Regions from separate parts of the Paenibacillus sp. MAHUQ-45 genome, predicted to be linked through region 1. Evidence: predicted binding sites of a transcription regulator. Region 1 holds the regulator's gene; each other region holds the start of a gene.
What was found. Region 1 encodes LexA, which represses DNA repair genes until DNA is damaged. Its sites were predicted from a motif close to CGAACATATGTTCG; they were not measured.

Region 1 (5,387 bases):
TCAATGAATTAGGTGTGGTCGTGATAATCGTGCAGGTGGCCAGCTTCTCGCCTTTCGGGTCCAGCCATATATCATATAGAGCAGCCATTGAGAAAATACTGCCGTCCCGCATGCCAATTCTCATAGGCTGCTTGCGACCGTCTACCTTTTTCCAGTCATAGTAGCCGTCTGCAGGGATCAGGCACCGCCGAGAGGCAACGAGTTTCTTGAACGAGGCTTTTTCCAATAAAGACTCCCCACGGGCATTGATCATTTTGCTGCCGATCTTATCGTCCTGCGCCCATGATGGAACAAGGCCCCAACGAAGCTCACCGATTCGGTTGCCGGTACCTGTGTGAATCACAGCCGGAATATGCTGCATGGGAGCGGCATTATATCTGGGAGCATAATGAAGGATGCTGGCATCATTCGTAAGATACCTCAGCATTAGTTCTTCTATAGAGACTGTAATGGTATAACGTCCGCACATGATGAGAATCCTCCGAACATTGGTTTGTTACCAGTGTACTATACTTCCCCGATAGAAATAAATAAGATCCATCTTAGTGTGGACCTTCTAAGTCCCCTCAAAGGTAAGCTTTTACCTTCGTCACAGGAGTACATTTCTTTTCCGGTTTGCCCAAACTCAGTAGGATACTGTTACATATTCTGTTCTGTAGTCATTAATCTGAAGGAGGAATTCACATGGGTGCAGAACATTGTGGACCAGTAGTTAGTCCTTTTACGTCAACAGGAACGATTTTGGTGCTTTACATTCTGCTTGTAATCATTTTGAGTATTTGCTGGATCTAATCAAGGGGCCTGGACTATTCGGGCATTAAGTTAGCGGAGAAGAAATCTCCCTTTCCTAAGGGCCGATCTTTTGTCGCTGCAAATCCTGGTGTCTTCATAGAAAAGGAGGAATTACTCATGGGTGAATTTGCTGGAGGATATGGTCTTGGCACATCTACTGCTGCAATCTTGGTTCTCTTCATCTTGTTAGTTATTATCTCTAGATCTTTCTTGCTGTAATTTGAATTATCCCCATGACCAAGCCGCCAGACACCGTCTGACGGCTATTTGCACGTCAAATCATCCAGTACCAGGCGGTTAACGCCGGATAGTCACCCGCGTCCCAATTGGAACCAGCGCAGCAAGTGCCAGTACATCTTGGTTGAACATTCGAATGCATCCGTGCGAGACCAGATGTCCAATGGAGGAGGGGTCATTCGTCCCGTGAATGCCATAATGCAGCTTGGAAAGTCCCATCCAGAACACACCGAATGGACCTCCGGGATTAGGCTGTTTGTTAATGATCGTATATTCTCCCTCTGGTGTTGTGGTTAGCATCGTTCCGATTCCGACAGGGTAACCTCGGACGACAGTATTGTTATCCAGCAAATACAGCATTCGTTGTGTTAAATCGACGACAATTCGGTAATTGGGCATGGGATCAGCACTCCTTTAAATTAGGATATGTGCGGAGCAAGGGTGCCGTTAATCCGAAATCGTGAGTAAAAATAAAAAAAGTGTGGCCCTATCTAAACTCAGAGGATACCTCAGTACTTATTTGACGCAAACTATCGCGATAGTTTTGTTCTGAATTCTTGCTTCTTTATTCGAGTTAGGGAAAAGAGTTTAGACAGAAAAAAGACTGCACCGCTGAACGGAACAGTCTTCTAATAGAGACATTAATGATAGATTAGTGGACATCCCGGAATAATCCGATGACTTTACCCAAAATGCTTACCCGATTCAGGCGAAGTGGCTCATAGGACGGGTTCTCCGGCTGGAGGCGAATATGATCACGTTCCTTATAGAAAGTCTTAACGGTAGCTTCATCATCTTCAGTCATAGCGACAACAATATCACCATTGTCTGCGGTCTGCTGCTGGCGCACAATGACATAATCGCCGTTCATAATGCCAGCATCGATCATACTGTCACCAAGAACAGAAAGCATAAATACCTTGTTGTCACCAACATAATGTGTTGGGAGCGGGAAATAGTCCTCGATGTTCTCTGTTGCGGTGATAGGTACCCCGGCGGTAACCTTCCCTACTACAGGAACGCGAGTGATCGTCTGGGCAAATTGATGGACATTCTCCGAGTCTTCCTGGCCAAGCAGTTCAATGGCACGCGGCTTTGTCGGATCCCGGCGGATCAGGCCTTTCTTCTCAAGGCGGTCCAGATGACCGTGTACCGTGGAGCTGGAGGCGAGGCCTACAGCTTCTCCGATTTCCCGTACGGAAGGAGGATAACCCTTGCTGCGGACTTCGTTACGTATAAATTCCAGGATCGCCAGCTGGCGACTCGAAATCTTTGACATCAGAATCAACCCCATATAGTAATGTTTGGGAAAATTATAACATAGAACTGCCGTTCGCACAAACATAAGTTCTAACGTTATCGATAGTTTAAGAGAAGGGAACAAGGATGAGAACAGGAAGGAGAATGATATCTTCAATAATCGGCCTCTATGTCGAAGGAATACGCAAGAACGGCAAGGGAGATGAGCACATCAAGAGCATTTTTTTCACTCAGAAAGGGGATTTTATAAGAGGGGAACAATTGTTCGAAAATAGTATTGATCAAAACACATGTTCGTGTTATATTGATTTTGCAAGTAAGAACAAGTGTTTGGAGGATGATGAATTATGTTAAAGTACAGTACATACCATAGCATCTATGACAAGGACACAGAAGTTAGCTCTGTAGGACAAACTTTAGGTTCTGGACTAATAAATAGAATTCAAGAAATCACCAATGTGCTATCGAATGGATTAAGTCAGTTGATCAGAACATTTAACTTCTATAAGATCGCTCTTTTTCTGCTGCTGATTGTTGCGGGCTTTACAGTAGTAGGTAATGTGTTTGCTGGACCTGTTAATCTTGCGAAGCAAGAGAAGAGGGTTGTGGTTGAACAAGGAGATACTCTCTGGAGCATCGCTCTTAGATATAAGCCGACCAATATGAAGACAGCTGTATATATAGAAGGAATTAAACGATCGAGCCAATTGACCGACAGCACTATTCATGCAGGAGACGTTTTAACAGTCCCGTTATTTTAACAACTTTATGTTCAGAGATAGGAACATTAGAGAGCTTGCAGGGGGTAAACCTTGACAAGCTCTTTTTCTCATGGCAAAGTTAGAATGAATTTATTAGGGAGGCGAAAATATTGAATATAGATGAATTGATTGCACGAATTAATGAACTGGCACACAAGCAGAAGAACGAGGGTCTGAATGAAGAAGAACTGGCTGAGCGCGCCAAGCTCCGTGAAATTTACTTGGGCAACATTCGCCGCAATTTCCGTGCCCAACTGGACAACATTGAATTCGTAGATAAATAAGCGTTGAACAAGGAGCAGAGGCTTAACATGAACCCTCTGTTTCTTTTCATAGATATTTCAGGATGACTAGGGGGAAGAGACATGGCCCGTTCTTGGGAAAGAATGGTTCAACGCAATTCACAGCAACTCAATAAGCAAAGAAAGAAACAAGGGAAGGATGCCATTCAATCCTCGGCTTCCAGTACAAAGACTAGCGATGTATTCAAGGGGCGCAATATCGTATTGCCCGTTGTTCTCGTTGCACTAGGTGTGCTTTATTGGCTCATCGGTACACTGGATCAAAGTGGAGGAAGCGTCTTCATGCACTGGCTGGGCGTGGGGTTGTACTTGCTGCTGGCAGCTATGCTGTATTTCCGTCGTCCTTACCTGAAGGTAGAGCGGAACAGATTGTCCACTATCAAATTCAACCGCGAACGTTGGCTGCCTGCTACCGATATTGAGAAGATCACAGTTTCTCGCAGTGCTGTCACGATTAAGTATAAAGGCAAACGCACCACGTGGGTGTTCTCCAAGCTGATTAACCGTTATGACACGGCTGCGATGGGCGAACGACTGCAAGAATTCGGTAAGGTCAACAACATTCCGGTAGAGCAATTGTAAACAATAGAGAGCAGTTCACTTCAGGGAGAGGGAGTTACTTAAATGCCGATTACCGCTGTACTTTTTGATTTGGACGATACGCTGCTTTGGGATGAACGCAGTGTAGAGGAATCGTTTCGCTCTGCTTGTGAGGCTGCAGGAGACGCTGTGGATCCCCATGAGTTGGAAGCTGCTGTACGCAGGGAAGCCAGGGGTTTGTATGAGTCCTATGAGACCTTTCCGTTTACCAAAATGATTGGGATTAATCCGTTTGAAGCGCTTTGGGCTAACTTTAGCGCTGGTGAACAGCCTGAATTCCGTCAGTTGGAGCAACTGGCACCGGTTTACCGCAAAGAGTCTTGGCGCCGGGGACTGGCGTCGCTAGGTGTAGAGGATGAGGTTCTTGCTGAGACGCTCGCAGCCAAGTTTGCAGCCGAACGCCGCAGCCGTCCTTATATGTATGAAGAGACATTGCAGGTACTGGATCAACTGCGCGGACAAGTGAAACTACTGTTGCTAACCAATGGTTGTCCTGCACTTCAACAGGAGAAACTGGATGGAGTACCGGAACTGATTCCTTATTTTGATCATGTTGTGATCTCCGGCAGTTTTGGTAAAGGCAAACCGGATACTTCGATTTTTGAGCATGCCCTTGGCCTGCTTGATATCACACCGGAGCAGGGAGTCATGGTCGGTGATAAACTGACAACCGATATTCTCGGCGGCTTGAGCACGGGACTTACGACCGTCTGGATTAACCGTACCGGTAAGGAAAAAGATCCGGCGATTACGCCGGACTATGAGATCGGGCATCTAGCGGAGCTTCTGCCGTTGGTACAAACTCTGTAAGGAACTTATTTTTTGAATAGAGCCGTCTTCTGAAGTAGGTTTCCTACGGATGAGGCGGCTTTTTCTATTACTAGTATGTTGATAAAACAGGCTTTCCTTCCTGAAAAAATGAGAATAATGTGTATAATAGAAAGAGAATTATTACACCTAGGGCTCCATGCAGCAATGTTTGATTCTATTTAAGATGAACAAAAGAGATTAACAAAAAGCGAGAAGGAACGTAGGGGAAGATTGGAACTGTAGGAGCGAAGCGCTCGTCTTTGTTTCCGGATTTCAACCGCTACTAGCGGTTAAACAGAAGAAATCTGGAGACAACAACGACCGAAAGTCCAAGCTTCACTGGAGTGACGCCAAGCCTTAAGTTCGTATCTTAAACTCATCTTAAATAGCAACTCTAGTAATAGGATAACCATTATATCAGGAGGGCTTCAAATGTTGAACCCGAGGAAAAAGGTCTCATTATTAGGTATTGCGTTCACATTGCTACTGGCAGGCTGCGCCTCTGGGACAGCTGGGGGAGGGCACGCTGGTCATTCGGTAGATATATCGATGGAGCCGATCAAAGTAGAGCTGGAATGGAGTCCAGCTGAAGTTACAGTGAGCAGCCCGGTTACATTCGAAGCTA
Region 2 (5,387 bases), on a different contig from region 1:
GAGAGCTGTTCGCGACAGGCAAGGCTGCTATGGTCATCGGGGAGTATGGCTATTTGAAGGAATTGGCGGATATTGAGCGAAATGCGGCCCAAATTCCCAACTACAAGCTGGTGAATTGGGGCATTGTGAGTGTCCCTTCGTTTGCGGAGAAGCCAGGGGTGTCATCTGGCACTTGGCTCGGTAATATGATGGCGATCAGCGCTAATGCTTCCAATCAAGAGGATGCCTGGGACCTGATCAAGTTCGTTAACAGTAACGAGGTGGCGAAAATCAAAGCCCATAACTCTTACGAACTGACGTCCCGTAAAGACTACATTACTTCCAGTCAGCCAGGTCTGGATTTGCAGGCCTTTTATACACAGAAGCCACTTCCTGCCGGTGATCCCGCTATGGATCAACTGGAGGCGCAGAAGCCGGGGATTACCCAAATTAGCGATGCCGGTCGACAATTGTTCATCGAAGTGTATAACGGCCGCCAATCCGTAGATCGAGCTCTGAAAACTTGGGAGTCTCAGGGCAACAAGATGCTTGAGAAGCTGAGAAAATCGCCCTCGTCCACCTTCGATCTGGAGGATGGCTGGATTACGCAAGGTGCTGTAAGGAATTAATCTGTAGTTATTCCAAATAAAAGCTTTAAAGCCGCCGGGGGTCCCGGCGGCTTATTTTATGAAAACTGGGTATGATAAGCTCATGAAGGAATCCCATTATTATGCCGACAAAGGAGTCGAATACATCATGAACTGGATATACTTCGCCAAGCTGTTCCGGACCCGGTTTCAGGCTGGATGTCTGGCCAAACGATTAGAGCAAGACGGATGGATCTACGGTTATCATGATCCGCGTTTCGTGGAAATTTACCGCTCCCGCAAGGGAAAGTACGGGGTGCGTTTCCTCCCTTGAGAAGTTTTTCTAAATTCTCTTGACTTATAGGTGCTATATAATGTATATTAATTATTGTCGCTGTTTGAATTTAATGACTGACGCGGGGTGGAGCAGCCCGGTAGCTCGTCGGGCTCATAACCCGAAGGCCGCAGGTTCAAATCCTGCCCCCGCAACCAATCTTATTCATCCTCAGCACTCCTAAATACGGATATTTTAGATCCGGGCCCTTAGCTCAGTTGGTTAGAGCGGTCGGCTCATAACCGATTGGTCGGGGGTTCGAGTCCCTCAGGGCCCACTTCGCCAAAACCCTTACATTGTAAGGGTTTTTTGCTGTTTATTTATAAGTTTTGCATAACTAAAAAAGGCTTAGTAATAATGTTGATCTAATAGTAAAGCATCACATTTTTCCTCGAAGAAATATAGATGCCTGTTGCGTATGTGGTAAAATATAACTATTGGAAAGGTGGTGATTCATATGTTGGAAAGAGAAAAAAAAATTTCTGGCGTGCTTACCTGGATAGGGATTGTTATTATAGCAGCAGGGTTTATTCTTGGTTTGATGTTTGGGAGAGAGAATGTGGGCCTATATAGTGAGACATATGAACAACTGTGGTCTTTGACCCTGTTATATTGGGCTGCGGGTCTTGTTTCGGGGATGTTTTTCATCGGTTTATCCGAGATCATAGAACAATTACATAAAATTAATTCAAAATTAGGAAAAGAGCCAGAGAAAGACGAGCTACGTTTATTAAGCGATTAATCGGGCCCTGGCAACTCATTTAATTTCATTTACTGAGGTGCCAGAGTTGCACAGAATCAGTGCTTTTTCTTTTTAGATCCACTGCTGTGATAGTGGTACTCTCCTTTTTTCAATCCCCACTTCTCGCAGTTTGTGCGGCAATAGTGACCACCATTTGAATCGGTCCGACCTTGGTGGGCACTGGCCAGCGCAGGTGTGAGTAACAGAATTATTGATAGGGATAGCGGGAGTATTACTTTTTTCACGCGAAAATCCTCCTGATTGAGTAATATTTTAGATATAGTCTAGCAGAACTAGGTAAATATTACTATAATATTAGGAAAATGTTGACAGGAATCAGACAATCTGGTGAAAGCATATGGGTTACATAAAAGCTTTAGAGGTGGATGGTGAGCCCATGCTGCATAATCAGGAGTTTAAAGTATATATTATAACCTCTGGTGATATTCTACGGTTTATTGTCTTGGAGATCGTGGTCGGAACGATGGCGTATTCCATAGCCATGAAGTTGTTTCATAACGTGATTTTGGCGAGCGCGGGAGGCTGGGCAGGAACAGAGGGAATCAAGCGGTTGACGGGTGTTTTAAGAGCAATAGCTAAGTGATGGGGGTGGCTTGTAGAATGCCACAAAATAAGCACCTTGCCGATAAGGCGAGGTGCTTTGATGTAGTCAGGCCTATGTATGGGTAGGATGGACATTGTATGATGTCTGCTTACAGCGTAGTGTCGGTAAAATTAGTTAATCGTAGATTTTCTTATCCAGATACGTGATTAGAAGCTCCGCCAAGGCTCTTAGTTGCCTGGGGTTATTTTCTTGAGATATCGCTTCTTGGATGCGGCTGATTGTGATTTGACTGGCTTTCTCTCTGCTAGCTTCCTGATCTACCGGGGTACCGGTTATATTTGGTTGCAATGTATGGGACACGCTCTCGATCTCCGTAATCGGAACCCAGAGTGATTCTTCCTCCGTCTGTATCTTGATCATTCGGTAGGTCAAGGCTTCCGCTGTGCCCTGCAGGTTCCCGCCATTCAATAAAACGAGGTTGATACGTTCGTTCTTTGCCACTGCAGCTTGCAAGTTCTGACGTACTCCTTTATCCATTAAGTTGCCCCCATAAATTAGTCTGTGTCAATTATACCCATATTATGATTGGTATAACAACCATCAGCCGGAGGCGATCCATGGTCATACAGGTCTTATAGAATTACACCATCTTCCTTGGGTTCTTGCAGCAGAATAGAGAAGGTCTGGGTCTCGTGATCCACTTCAATCGTTTCGATTCCCACAAAATCAGGTATCTCGGGGTGTACTGCATCAACATTGTATTCGGGATGGGACATTAATAAGGCAATGATTTTAGTGGCTTCCATAGGGATTCCTCCAATGAGATCATTCTGCCATGCAACAGGGGGCGGTTAACGGCTTGGTGATTCAGTTATTGGTATTATCCCCGCGAGTCGGACTGAATATCAGTGGGATTAATTTGCTGGGGACATAACCGCAAGCAGTTGGCCTTGAAATATGCGTCTTTGTATTTGATCGATCCGCTGGACAGCCAGTTCATTCGGGACTTGAAACATAGCTGCCAGGTAACGGATGGCCTCTCCACGATGCTCCGGCAATGGCAGGCGCGAGATCATGGAGTATGGCATGGAGGCATACAGAATGAAGCGGTCGGATTCATCCTCCTGATCTTGAGTGAAGATCGCGGGCATCAGCGTACGCCTGCCGGAATGGCGCAGCAGATGGCAGAGAGCGTGAAGAAACTCCAGGCGCTGCATGCTTGCTGGCAGACGGTTATCAATGAACATGCTGTACATTCCGGCGGATGCCTCAACAGCCTTACTTCTAACATCGAGGTAATGAACCCAGATATTCAAGCGCTCTGAAATATACTCAATGGAGATTTGCGAAGGCTGCTTTATCTGGAGTCTGTTGTATAAATCCTCTGTCCATTTTTCCAAAACAGTCATTTGATAGTAAGATTTCACTTTATCCACCTCATTATAGGATCGTATGTTCGTATTATTGACCAAAAGAAAAGCCCGAAGGGCTGTGAAAAAGCAGGAAGGCGGAGAAAGCAGGGGTCTGCTTTCCGCCTGATGCCTTTTGAAATTTTAGAAAAGGGAACTAATGTTCTTGTGAAGACTAGCATAAAACATTCAGACGCGAATATCAAGTGTTTTTCCTAAGTTCGGATGAACGCTTTGTTCAAGCATTTGCACCAGATTCTGGGACTGAGTTTCTGCTTGATCCTTAGCAATACTTAATACTTGTATACCCACGGCCTGGGCCAAGGATGCTTGGCTCATTGAAGTAGATAATGCTGCAATATCCATATCGCACCTCCTCCTATAAGCTATATCGACAGGGATATTCTTTTTTATAAGCAGGCAGGATGCACAACAATTGTTCAGTCAAGGCCTTGATATAATTGTCACGCATTTCTTTACCTGTTGGCCCATACCTTCAGGCGGAATTTCACATATTCTGAGCTGTATTCAATATTCATCATTCTAAGGAGGAAATTTAAATGGGTGCAGGATATGGTTGCGGTTGTGGAAATGTTAGTCCGGTAAATGAAGCTCCTGTCGTCTCTCCGTGTGTAAGTCCTTTTACTTCTACAGGTGCTATTCTGGTTCTCTTCATTCTGTTGGTTATTATCACTAAAGCCTGTTTGTTCTAGGCTAGCCTTATCGGACTGTTCCCCCCCTGGCCTTGGCCGGGCGGGGGTTATTTCATTACTGGAACATAAACTCAACACGAACCCCGTCCGCATATCCTTCCAACTGATTGCCAACCCAACTTCCGGCACCGCGGTTGTCGCTTGGCGATATGTATTTAATATCTGCGCCTTCTCCGCCTTCCTTGCACATCGCCATCGGCCATTCGTCGCGGTCGTAGCCCTTTTTGGTAGGAACGCCCTTTAAAGAGAGGCGGCGGTTATTCTCTGCTTGCTCACGATCGATTGTACATATGGCGGACTCACCTTTTGCAATGGCTTCCTGAATATGCTTGGCTGTCTCTGGATAACGATCCGAGGGAAAGACCAACTGAACAATTTCAGAATCGGATGGGGATGATGGCGGGAACTGTCCGTCCTCTTCATACCAGTAAGAACCTAGAGCTAGCAGTGCAACAATGATGAGACTGCCGATTAATTTACGTAACTTCACTTCTGCTCCTCCTTTTTCTGCGATTCAATCAGTATAGCGTATTTCGAATTATAGCGCGATTCTCTATAATTAGGAGAAGGTGTGGCGTTAGCCACTTATATATGCTTGTAAATCTATGTGATGGAGGGGTTCTTTGTGATGATGACGGGTTTTGGAATCTTTGGTCTGCTGTTTTATTTGTTCTTTTTGGGTTGTGGAGTGTATGCATTTATCCTGTTCATTAAGCTGGCAACTCGCGGGATCAGGGCACTGGATTTGTATATTGCTGACAAAATCGAGCAGAGAAACAGCAGATTCTAAAGACAGGCTCTTTGTTCTGTACATTGGCCGCGTCCTTGTGCAGGGCCTTTTCATACTATGTACCACAAGTACTAGGGTGGTGAGGGCTAGTGGAACAAGGGATGCTATGGCAGCTGTTGGATTCGGCATCACGGCTGGTAAACGATGTACAGTGGCAGACGGCGTTCCGGAATTGGGTCATGACCCCGGCTAATCCGGATTTGACGGCTCCTGCCCGGACGCTTCTGAGGACGTTATATGCTTTGCAAGGCACGGGAATTATTAACGG
Region 3 (5,387 bases), on a different contig from region 1:
ATCTCGTTAGTGGAGCTGGGCAGATGCGATTCCTGGATTGCCATTGTCATTATCAGCCGCGAATTTGCAGTAACCGGGCTTCGTCAGGTTGCGCTGCTTGAAGGCAAGGTAGTGGCCGCCAGCAAATGGGGCAAGATCAAGACGATTGTTCAGATTGTCGCCATCTCCCTGCTGCTGCTCAACAATTTCCCGTTCCAGTTCATCAGCATTCCGGTCGACGATATCGCGATCTGGGCCGCAACGTTGATCACGATTTATTCGGGAATCGATTATTTTGTCAAGAACAAGGATCTGTTGCAGCTCCATAAAGCATAATAATGAACGGTCCATTCTATAATTCAGGAGGCGTCAGCCCGCTATGAAAGCAGAAATCATCGCAGTCGGCACTGAGCTTTTGCTCGGCCAGATCGTCAACAGCAATGCCCAGTTCCTATCGACAGAGCTTGCTGCACTAGGAATCGATGTTTATTTTCAAACGGTGGTCGGCGATAATAGCAGCCGCCTGCAGCAAGCGATCGAAATTGCCCAGAGCCGTGCGGACCTGATCCTCTTCACCGGCGGCATTGGTCCAACCGAAGACGATCTTACCAAAGACGCTCTGGCCGCGGCACTGGGCCGTGGTCTGCATATCGATACACTGGCCATGGACCATGTACAGCGCTTTTTTGACGCACGGAAGATTGTAATGACAGAGAACAATCGCAAGCAGGCTTTGATTATTGAAGGCACTACTCCGCTACCTAATGAGATTGGCTTGGCGGTGGGCATAGCCCTGGCGCATGAGAATAAATATTATATCGTCCTTCCTGGCCCCCCGCGTGAAATGAAGCCAATGTTCACGGACAAGGCCAAGCCATGGCTGCTGCAGCATGCGTTGACGGACGAAATGCCGCTCTACTCAAAAATGCTCAAGTTTGCCGGTATCGGTGAATCGCTCCTGGAGGACAAGCTGATTGATTTGATCCGCAATCAGACCGATCCAACGATTGCTCCATATGCCAAGGAGGGCGAAGTGACGGTCCGCATTTCGACCAAGGCTCCTTCCGAGCATGATGCCTTGAAGAAGCTGGATGTTCTGGAAAAGCAGATCAAGGATATTCTTCCGGAACACATGTATGCGAACATTGACGTGCCGCTGGAACAGCTGATTGTGGACTGGATGGCGGATGCAGGGCTGACTTTGAGTGCGGCGGAGAGCTGCACTGGCGGCCTCCTGATGGAGAGTATTACGAACATTCCCGGCAGTGCTTCGATGTTCGCCGGGGGGATTGTTTGCTACTCCAACGACATCAAGAAGAAGCTGCTGAACGTGCCAAGCGATTTTCTGGAGGGCAGCAATGCTCCTGGCGCCGTCAGCCGCGAGGTTGCCGAGGTGCTGGCTGAGCAGGTGAGAATGATTGCAGACAGTGATTTCGGGCTATCAGTTACTGGTGTGGCTGGACCAGGATATTCTGAGCGCAAGCCGGTGGGACTCGTCTTTATCGGGATTGCTGAGCGGAACCGGAAGACGGAAGTGTACGAGCTGAATTTACAGGGTACTCGAGAGAATATCCGTTTGCGTTCCGTAAAAGCACTGCTGTACCGCCTTTGGCGCAGACTGGAAGAGCGCAAGGTGGAGACTCCGCTGGAAGGCTCCGACTTGTCATAACTTTGGAAGACGTTGTATAATTGAAACATACGGAAGAACCGTGGCGCAGAGCATTCTATGCCGCGGTTTTTTGTTTGATAATCATGGGGAGATGCATTCTCCCGGCCGCGATGCTCTTATTTTGTGCAACCGGAAGGGGGCTTACAATAAAAGGGAGAGGTAGGCCGGAAGTTAAAAAAAACGAATGTATGTTCGAAAAAAAGCTTGGCAAGGTCTTCAAAACACGTTATTATGTATATTATAAACAACAGTGAAGGAAGTGGTCTGGTTGTCAGATCGTCGTGCGGCGCTTGAGATGGCGCTTCGTCAAATAGAAAAGCAATTCGGTAAAGGTTCTGTAATGAAACTGGGCGAATCCACCCACATGCAAGTGGAAGTGGTACCCAGCGGAGCTTTGGCGTTAGATATCGCATTGGGGATTGGCGGATTTCCGAAGGGGCGTATCATCGAAGTATACGGTCCGGAGTCTTCCGGTAAGACCACGGTTGCGCTTCATGCGATTGCAGAAGTGCAAAAGGCTGGGGGACAAGCTGCATTTATTGATGCGGAACATGCACTTGACCCAAGATATGCCAGTAAGCTGGGCGTGAACATAGATGAACTGCTGCTTTCACAGCCGGACACAGGGGAGCAGGCGCTTGAAATCGCTGAAGCACTTGTTCGCAGTGGAGCGGTAGACATTATTGTCGTTGACTCCGTGGCAGCTTTGGTGCCAAAGGCAGAGATTGAAGGCGACATGGGTGATTCTCACGTGGGTCTGCAGGCTCGTCTAATGTCCCAAGCTTTGCGTAAACTGTCTGGTGCGATCAACAAATCGAACACAATTGCAATCTTTATTAACCAGCTTCGTGAGAAGATCGGTGTTATGTTCGGTAACCCTGAGACGACTCCTGGCGGTCGAGCTCTGAAATTCTATTCTTCCATTCGCCTTGATGTACGTCGCGTAGAGAGCATCAAGATGGGGAACGATGTTGTGGGTAACCGGACGAAAATTAAGGTTGTGAAGAACAAGGTAGCACCTCCGTTCAAGCAGGCAGATGTAGATATTATGTACGGTGAGGGAATTTCCAAGGAAGGCAGTCTTGTGGATATCGGTACGGAGATGGATATCGTAAACAAGAGTGGTGCCTGGTATTCCTATGAAGGCGAACGTCTTGGCCAAGGTCGGGAGAATGCTAAGCAGTTCCTGAAGGAGCATGAGGACATCGCCCTCGTGATTGAGAACAAGATTCGTGAAGCCAGCAATCTATCGACGCTTGTGGCTTCCCCAAGTGAATCTGAAATTGCGGCAGAGAAGGAAGAAGAAGAGAATCTGCTGATGGAAATCGAATAGTCTGAATTGAATATTCGCTAAGGATAGGCGCCCTGTGAACGACATAACAGGGTGTCTTTTCATAATCTGAGGTTGGTATATGTATACGATATTGGTAATGAGGTGACAAGCAGCATGGTTATACAACTTGATTCGGAGCCGGAAGAGCAGGATGAACAGGCGTTGTCTGATTTTCCGGAGGATGGGTTACTTGAGATCACACGGGTGGAGCGACAGAAGAAGTCGGATCACCGCTATATCATTCATTTCGGCCCTTATACGATGACCGTTCATGAAGATGTCATGATTAAATACCGGATGATCACGGGTAATTCATTTATCAAGGCCGATCTGGAGGAGATTGTATTAGCGGATGAGCGCCAGCGCGCTTATGTAGAAGGTCTTCGTTATTTGGAACGCAAGCCGCGAACTGCGCAGGAGATGGCCCGCCGTTTACGGCAGAAGGAAATAGGAGAGACTATTATTGCGGAAGTGGTGCAGCGGCTGCAGGAGGAACGTTTTATTGATGATCCATTATACGCCAGACAGTGGGCGGAGCAGCGCCTCACGAACCAACGCAAGGGCAAACTATGGATTCGCCAGGAATTGCGAGAGAAGGGAATCGACAAGTCACTGATCGCGGAAGCGCTGGAGAATATCAGTCCAGAGGACGAATTGGCGAGTGCGCTCCAGACAGGACGCAAGAAGTGGAATATGATTCGCGGGGAAGTCGTCGACAAAAGGCGCAAGACAGGTGCTTTCCTTATGAGACGTGGTTTTCCGGGAGAAATGGTGCGGCAGGTGATCAATACTTTGCTCCAGGAAGAGAATGCAGAAGGGCAAGAAGAGGATTCCTACTTCATGGATTACTAGACTTGACTTTAGTGAAGGTATCGGCTCTCTTGACAATGTCTTTTTATAAATAATAAAATATAACATGAATCGGCAAAAGCAAGAAACCTTTTTCCTTCCCAAAAAGGGTGAATCTTTTTGCGATTCGCATACAACTCATATGATATGTAATCGCCGTATATGGCGGGCAGTGTGCATGTGCAGCATGTGCAGTATGGCAATCGGTGAGGTTACCGGTTTTTTGTATGGTGATGAAACGGATAGTTGAACAACTGCACAAATTCCCAAGGCATACCTTGGAGGAACCAACGAGGAGGTGAACAGATGCCAACATGGGCCTGGATCATTGTCGTTCTCGTTGTAGCTGCATTATTCTTTGGGTTCGGTTATTTTATTCGTAAATCCCTTGCAGAAGCTAAAATTTCAAGCGCTGAGAAAGAAGCCGTAGTCATCGTGGAAAACGCGAGAAAAGAGGCAGAAGCGCTGAAGAAGGAAACGGTATTGGAAGCTAAGGACGAAGTCCACAGAATCCGTACCGAGGCTGAGAAAGAAACTCGTGAACGTCGGAACGAAATCCAACGACAAGAGAGACGTTTGCTGCAAAAGGAAGAATCGCTGGATAAAAAAATGGAATCGCTCGAGCGAAAAGAAGAACAAGTAGCTAACAAAGAGAAACGAATCGATGAAACCCAACAACAAATTGATGTCATTTACAAGACCCAAGTTACTGAGTTGGAGCGGATTTCCAATCTCAGCATCGAAGATGCAAGAAGTATTATTCTCAGCAATGTAGAGCAGGAAGTTCGCCACGAAACCGCACAAATGATCAAGGAAATCGAACAGCAGGCGAAGGAAGAAGCGGACAAGAAATCCCGCGAGATCATTACGCTGGCCATTCAACGCTGTGCAGCTGATCACGTTGCGGAGACAACCGTCTCGGTTGTTACGCTGCCGAATGAAGAGATGAAGGGACGGATTATCGGTCGTGAAGGCCGCAACATCCGGGCATTGGAGACTCTCACCGGTATTGACCTCATTATTGATGATACGCCGGAAGCAGTTATTCTGTCAGGATTTGATCCAATCCGCCGCGAAGTGGCCCGTACGGCACTTGAGAAGCTGGTTGCGGATGGACGTATCCATCCAGCTCGCATTGAAGAGATGGTGGAGAAATCCCGCAAAGAAGTGGACGAGCGGATTCGTGAATACGGTGAGCAGGCTACCTTCGAGGTAGGTGTTCACGGCTTGCATCCAGACCTGATTAAGATTCTGGGTCGCTTGAAATTCCGTACAAGCTATGGACAGAATGTGTTGAAGCACTCCATGGAGGTTGCTTATCTGACAGGACTTATGGCCGGTGAGCTTGGGGAAGACATCGTGCTTGCAAAACGTGCCGGATTGCTCCATGATATCGGCAAAGCGCTGGATCATGAAGTAGAAGGCTCACACGTAGAAATCGGCGTCGAACTGGCGAAGAAGTACAAGGAACATCCGGTAGTTATCAACAGTATTGCCTCTCACCATGGTGACTGTGAAGCCACTTCGGTAATTGCAATGTTGGTTGGTGCAGCTGAC
Region 4 (5,387 bases), on a different contig from region 1:
TACTCGTATAGTAACCGTGGAATCCTCCGGAATTGCCGTGGCATTTGCCACCGCCTTGGTTATGAATGTGCCGCTCGTCTTTGCACGTCGCAAAAAAACACTGCTGGCCGATCCCGATGCGCTGTGTGAGAGAGTCCCTTCGTTTACCAAGGGAATTGTTACCGACATTATGCTTTCCCGTCAATTTATTTCCCCAGAGGATAAGATTCTGTTTATTGATGATATTATCGCCAATGGAGATGCGGCGCGAGGGTTAATCAAAATTATTCAACGTTCCGGCGCAGAATTAGTCGGACTTGGAGTTGTTGTGGAGAAGTGCTTCCAGGCAGGAGCGCGCACCATCCGTGAACAGGGTATTACTCTGGAATCCCTAGTTCGGATCAGTTCCTTAAATGAAGGAACGGTTGTCTTCGAAGACTAGAAGGCAGTGGCAACAAAATACAAGCCTATTTTCCAAACATCTTCTTTTCACCCTATGGTTTTTCCTTTATAATAAAGCTTAGACATAGGAGAGGAGGCGTCACAATGGGGAAAGAACCGGTGACAGAGCAATTTTTTATTGATAAATTAACCGAGGCCAAGGAACACTTCGAGCGTGCACTGGATTGCAAACATACGGAGTTTGACGATCTGTACCCCTATATGATTGAACATCCTCAGTTTTTTTGGTACAAACGCTATGTAGCTTGGTCGGAGCTGTTGACCATTACAAGCTTGTGTGAAGAACTGACTTACGCCTGGAGAGAGAAGTTTACGGCGAATCAGGTAGAGTATTTGGAACAACGTGTGATGTCCGCTAAAGTTCTCGATTTTTGGTTTGAGAAGAATGAAGCGCTGATATAAGGAACAGACATAGGAATAACGAATTTGCGATTAAGAGACCCAGGTGAATTCTCATTTGGGTCTTTGTTATGACAGGAATTCGGATAAGCTATAGAGAGAAATTCAGATTAGCTATAGTAGAAGGGGGAACGAGCATGATTAGTGATGAAGAGCTAAATGCCTACCGTATCTCTGGTGAGAAAGTACGTGTGGTACGCGACGGCATTGCCAGTAACGATATTAGAGGAATCGTACTGGCGTGGGACGAGTCTCAAGTGATGATTCGCCGCCCCAACAGAAATGTGGTCAAGCTTGATCGGAATTACTTGATTCAGCCTGCCAAAGAACCGAGAAGAGATCCCGATAATATATAAAAATGCATAACCAAAACAGCTCCCTGACCATCATTCTGGCGGGGAGCTGTTCTGTGTTCCAGGGAGTTCCATGAAGGTTACTGAGGAATTCCATGAGATTATATAGATAATGCTAACTGCACCACACTTTCTTCTCGGGAAACAATGGGGGATTCTGTAGTTAGTCCGAGATAGGCACGCATACGTAGCATCATCTCTCTGCGAAAACCAGGCCAGAGGATATTCATCTCTCCGATATACCCTCTGCAATTGTATTGTGCTTCTACACCACGTTGGTCCTGGCGGACGGTGTTGATCTTCAAATGGCGTGAAGTCAGCTCACGATTAACCTCCTGCAGCATCATTGAGGCCTTCTTGGCCCCACCGGATACCAGCTCTACATAGAGCTGAGGTGTCTTGAATAGCCCGCTCTTGCCGATGACCCGGCAATCGCGTTCAAATACTTTATGGATAAATGTTAGCAGCAAGTAGCTTCTGACAAGGGACAGTTCATCTTTGGTTATTTCTTCGGTTAGATTGGAGTTGTTACTCTTAGTAGTCGCCATTATAAATCACCTCATTTATAGTATGCGAACCTTTGTTCTCATTATACATCTTTCCCGCTAATAAAAGCAATATTTATACAGAAAATGTTGGGTGACAACATTAATAAAAAAGTAGTTGACGATAATCCCATTCGCATGGTAAGATATCTCTTGTGTCCAAGAGAATGTGGACTTCATAATATGCGGTCGTGGCGGAATTGGCAGACGCGCACGGTTCAGGTCCGTGTGGTAGCAATACTGTGGAGGTTCGAGTCCTCTCGACCGCATTAATTAATCAATGAGCTCTTGAATTTGTCCTTGTGACAATTCAAGAGCTTTTTGCATAATCGAAACAACACAGATATAACAAAAATAAGGAGGAGTGGAAATGACTCCGCTTCAAGAACGCGAGGAAGAGCCGCACAATAAAGAACTACTCAGTCGCGTCTGGATCAGGTTGGATGATTGTTTCCGAGAAACGGAGCGTTCGACTTACCGTCTGTTGTACGAAACTTCTCCTACTTATGTACTTGTTGTTGCAGCAAAGCGACATGGCAATATCGTCATCGATGGCATGTTATACTCGCTATTCCCTCATACCGTTTATATCGTGATGCCGGGGCAGCGAGTGGAAACTACTTACGATTTAGATGGGGATCAAGTACTGTATTGGTTTCATGTAGAAACAGCTGCTCCCGAGAGATATGGTGCTCAGCAGGGACGGATACTGCCCGATTTGGCGCGGGTAAGCGTGAATGCAGACACATTGCTACAGTCTCTTTGTGAGAAAATAATCTTTCACTGGCATACTGACGATGTCGCGGACCGCTTTGTCAGTCAGGCGGGATTTCAGGAGCTCTTGCATCTGTTGTTCAAGAACCAAGGTCAACACGAGGCTGCACTGGATCGAGTACGAATGTATATAAATGGTCATTTTCGAGAAGGAATTACGGTCGATTATTTGTCTGAGCTTGCGGGTATGAGCCGGTATTATTTCATGCGATCATTCAAAGATCGATTTGGTCAAAGTGCCATGGATTATCTGACTGAGCTTCGCACAAATCAGGCTAAAAGCTTGCTGGACGAAGGGCAATCCCTGCAAAAAGTTGCGGAGGAGGTTGGTTACAGGGACCGGCAATATTTTAGCAGCCAGTTTAAAAAGCATGTTGGAATCTCCCCAACGATCTACATCGCGAATCGAACCAGCAAAGTAGCTGCATACAGCTGGCCTAATATCGGGCAACTGCTCACTTTGCAAATTATTCCATACGCTGCTCCAATCGACCAGACCTGGAGTGATGATTACCGCAAGAAATACCGCTTTGACATCAAGGTGCCTTTGGGGCATGACTACGAATTTAATAGAGAAGCCTTACGGCGGGCTGAGCCTGATCGGATTATTGCATTGGATGAAATGATTCCTGATGAAGAGAAAGAGAAGCTTCGGCAGATAGCACCTGTATTGTTCTTGCCCTGGCATTCCGTAAGCTGGAGAGAGCACTTGCAATGGATTGCAGAGTTTCTGGACCGGGATAAGGAAGCGGAGAGCTGGCTCGCCCGCTACGATAAGAAAGTTGAAGCCATCCGGGGGAAGATTCCTTTTTCAATCAGGCAAGGTGGTCTGCTTATTCTAAACATTCTGCCACGGGGATTTGAGGTTTGGGGAAAGCGCGCAGGTACAGTTTTGTACGACGATCTGCAGATCCATTGTGCAAGAGGTGTGGAACACATCGAATTTACTGAACAGGTTGAAGCAGGACAACTGGCGTCATTCGATGCGGATATGCTATTAGTTAACGTAATGAAGGATGGGCAGTCGCTAATGAATTGGGAACGTCTTCAGCGATCTGAGCTTTGGAGGAACCTGAAGGCCGTCAGGAAGGGGAACGTTTATCTGACCTCGGGACAAGCCTGGCTGGCTGAGCCGATTCTCGAGTATACAGCCAATCGGCATTATGATTTACTGCAGGAGCTCGAACAACTATTTTGTGCGCTTTAAGCCAAGAAAAGTCAGCATCTTTTCGTATTCCCGTCGTTCGTAGTGTGGTGTATAATGTCCTAGTCGATAATGATTATCAATATCATTTTCAATTACAGTGACGGAGGGAATACGATGCATCAAACAGAGAGAGCCAATGGCACAAGACGGGGTATCCATGGTGGCCAAAGAAGCTTTAGGAACATATCAGGGTTAATGATCATATTGTTGCTGACGGTATTGGTCAGCGCTTGTGGGAATAACACGAATACGGGAGCAAATGAGAAGGTAGCAGCCACTAAGGATGCTTCTGGTTCAGCACAGGGAAATAATTCTTCGCAGACGGAAGCCGCCGAGACATTAACGGTTAAACATGCTTATGGGGAGACCAAAGTTCCGGCGCACCCGAAGCGTATCGCTGTGATCGGGCTTGAAGATCTCGCGCTTTCATTGGGGCTTCCAATGGTTTATGCCTATGGATTCGACGGTTACTATTTGGAAGATCAGTTGAAGCAACAGGGAGTTCCAATGTCGGGCACCGCGGATATGAAGCCTAACCTGGAAGCGATCCTGGCGGCGCAGCCAGATCTTATTCTCATTCAACAATATTTTACCGATCAAAGCGGATACGATGAGCTTAGCAAAATTGCCCCGACAGTTTCTTATGCGCCAAATGATTGGAAAACCTCGATCACCGAGATCGGCAAAATAACTGGATTCGAGGATAAAGCACTGGCTGTGATTCAGGCCAATGAAGATAAAATCAAGCAAGCCAAGGAAACCATTATTTCGGCAGTTGGAGCTGATAAAACGGTAGTCTATATGCGTCCGTCAGACAAGGACCTGCAAGTCTTCTTCCCTAGCTTTGCACCTCTTGTCTACGAGAAGCTTGGGTTAAAGCCTGACGCCAGTATTGAAGAATTGAAGAAAGCTTCAACTGATGATTGGGGGATTACTACCTCGCTTGAGAAGTTGCCTTCCATAACCGCAGACTATGTGTTTGCCATGTATGGTGGCTCTATTAGCCCGAAAGAAGAATTTGAGAAAGCTGCTGCGGCCACAACAGAGATTGAGAAAATGAGTCTCTGGAAGGAGATACCGGCTGTCAAACAAAATCATGCATTTAAGGTATCGGCGAGAAGTTGGATGTCCAGTGGTCCAATTGCGGAAGGCAACGTCATTGATGATGTTGTAGCTGCGGTTACAGGCAGCAAGTAATAAGACCTAACTACACTAATAATAGCATCGAAAACCGTTTTATTATAAGCGGTTCTCGATGCTATTTTCATATCCAATTGCATGCCGGTACGGTGATTAAGATAGCCTTAGCCGCGGGCATTCCCTGCCAGTTTGTTGTCAGATGGCAAGAACATAGCCAGCAGTCCCAGCAGTGGCAGGAAAGCACATATCTGAATGACAAAAGAGACATCTGTCAAGTCGATCAGCCAGCCCATAATAACTGAACCAAGTCCGGCCAGTCCGAATGCCAAGCCGAAGAATAATCCAGATACGGTCCCGATTTTACCAGGTAGCAATGCCTGTGCATAGACAATGATGACCGAGAAGCCGGACATCAGGATGGCGCCGATCAGACCGCAGAGAATGATGGACCAGAACGGCGTTGCATAAGGCAGCAGCAGGGAAAAGGGAGCTGTACCGGCAATAGAGAACCAGATGATCTTCTTGCGT

Region 2: the regulator LexA is predicted to act here: its motif matches at 3,653-3,666, upstream of AC3Y23_RS02430 (ImmA/IrrE family metallo-endopeptidase).
Region 3: the regulator LexA is predicted to act here: its motif matches at 1,830-1,843, upstream of recA (recombinase RecA).
Region 4: the regulator LexA is predicted to act here: its motif matches at 1,767-1,780, upstream of AC3Y23_RS17675 (YhjD family protein).

The regions. Positions count from the first base shown of each region.
Region 1 is NZ_JBYUPV010000013.1:193,199-198,585, reverse strand. Features, by position in the region: gene AC3Y23_RS24265 (SOS response-associated peptidase) at 1-469, opposite strand, end outside; gene AC3Y23_RS24260 (YjcZ family sporulation protein) at 685-792, shown strand; gene AC3Y23_RS24255 (sporulation protein YjcZ) at 910-1,011, shown strand; gene AC3Y23_RS24250 (L,D-transpeptidase) at 1,090-1,428, opposite strand; gene lexA (transcriptional repressor LexA) at 1,682-2,308, opposite strand; gene AC3Y23_RS24240 (LysM peptidoglycan-binding domain-containing protein) at 2,637-3,050, shown strand; gene AC3Y23_RS24235 (DUF896 domain-containing protein) at 3,161-3,334, shown strand; gene AC3Y23_RS24230 (hypothetical protein) at 3,416-3,934, shown strand; gene AC3Y23_RS24225 (HAD family hydrolase) at 3,977-4,762, shown strand; gene AC3Y23_RS24220 (FixH family protein) at 5,195-5,387, shown strand, end outside.
Region 2 is NZ_JBYUPV010000001.1:550,193-555,579, forward strand. Features, by position in the region: gene AC3Y23_RS02385 (extracellular solute-binding protein) at 1-608, shown strand, start outside; gene AC3Y23_RS02390 (hypothetical protein) at 667-900, shown strand; tRNA gene AC3Y23_RS02395 (tRNA-Met) at 982-1,058, shown strand; tRNA gene AC3Y23_RS02400 (tRNA-Ile) at 1,104-1,177, shown strand; gene AC3Y23_RS02405 (hypothetical protein) at 1,358-1,642, shown strand; partial or broken gene AC3Y23_RS02410 (YHYH domain-containing protein) at 1,726-1,914, opposite strand; gene AC3Y23_RS02415 (hypothetical protein) at 2,001-2,246, shown strand; gene AC3Y23_RS02420 (hypothetical protein) at 2,382-2,744, opposite strand; gene AC3Y23_RS02425 (hypothetical protein) at 2,840-3,013, opposite strand; gene AC3Y23_RS02430 (ImmA/IrrE family metallo-endopeptidase) at 3,122-3,616, opposite strand; gene AC3Y23_RS02435 (YjfB family protein) at 3,806-3,982, opposite strand; gene AC3Y23_RS02440 (YjcZ family sporulation protein) at 4,177-4,329, shown strand; gene AC3Y23_RS02445 (DNA-entry nuclease) at 4,385-4,819, opposite strand; gene AC3Y23_RS02450 (hypothetical protein) at 4,955-5,119, shown strand; gene AC3Y23_RS02455 (glycosyl hydrolase) at 5,209-5,387, shown strand, end outside.
Region 3 is NZ_JBYUPV010000002.1:607,717-613,103, forward strand. Features, by position in the region: gene pgsA (CDP-diacylglycerol--glycerol-3-phosphate 3-phosphatidyltransferase) at 1-315, shown strand, start outside; gene AC3Y23_RS06545 (competence/damage-inducible protein A) at 359-1,648, shown strand; gene recA (recombinase RecA) at 1,917-2,981, shown strand; gene AC3Y23_RS06555 (regulatory protein RecX) at 3,096-3,833, shown strand; gene rny (ribonuclease Y) at 4,137-5,387, shown strand, end outside.
Region 4 is NZ_JBYUPV010000008.1:15,082-20,468, forward strand. Features, by position in the region: gene AC3Y23_RS17660 (xanthine phosphoribosyltransferase) at 1-421, shown strand, start outside; gene AC3Y23_RS17665 (hypothetical protein) at 526-843, shown strand; gene AC3Y23_RS17670 (hypothetical protein) at 978-1,196, shown strand; gene AC3Y23_RS17675 (YhjD family protein) at 1,295-1,741, opposite strand; tRNA gene AC3Y23_RS17680 (tRNA-Leu) at 1,924-2,007, shown strand; gene AC3Y23_RS17685 (AraC family transcriptional regulator) at 2,109-3,719, shown strand; gene AC3Y23_RS17690 (ABC transporter substrate-binding protein) at 3,915-4,916, shown strand; gene AC3Y23_RS17695 (MFS transporter) at 5,024-5,387, opposite strand, start outside.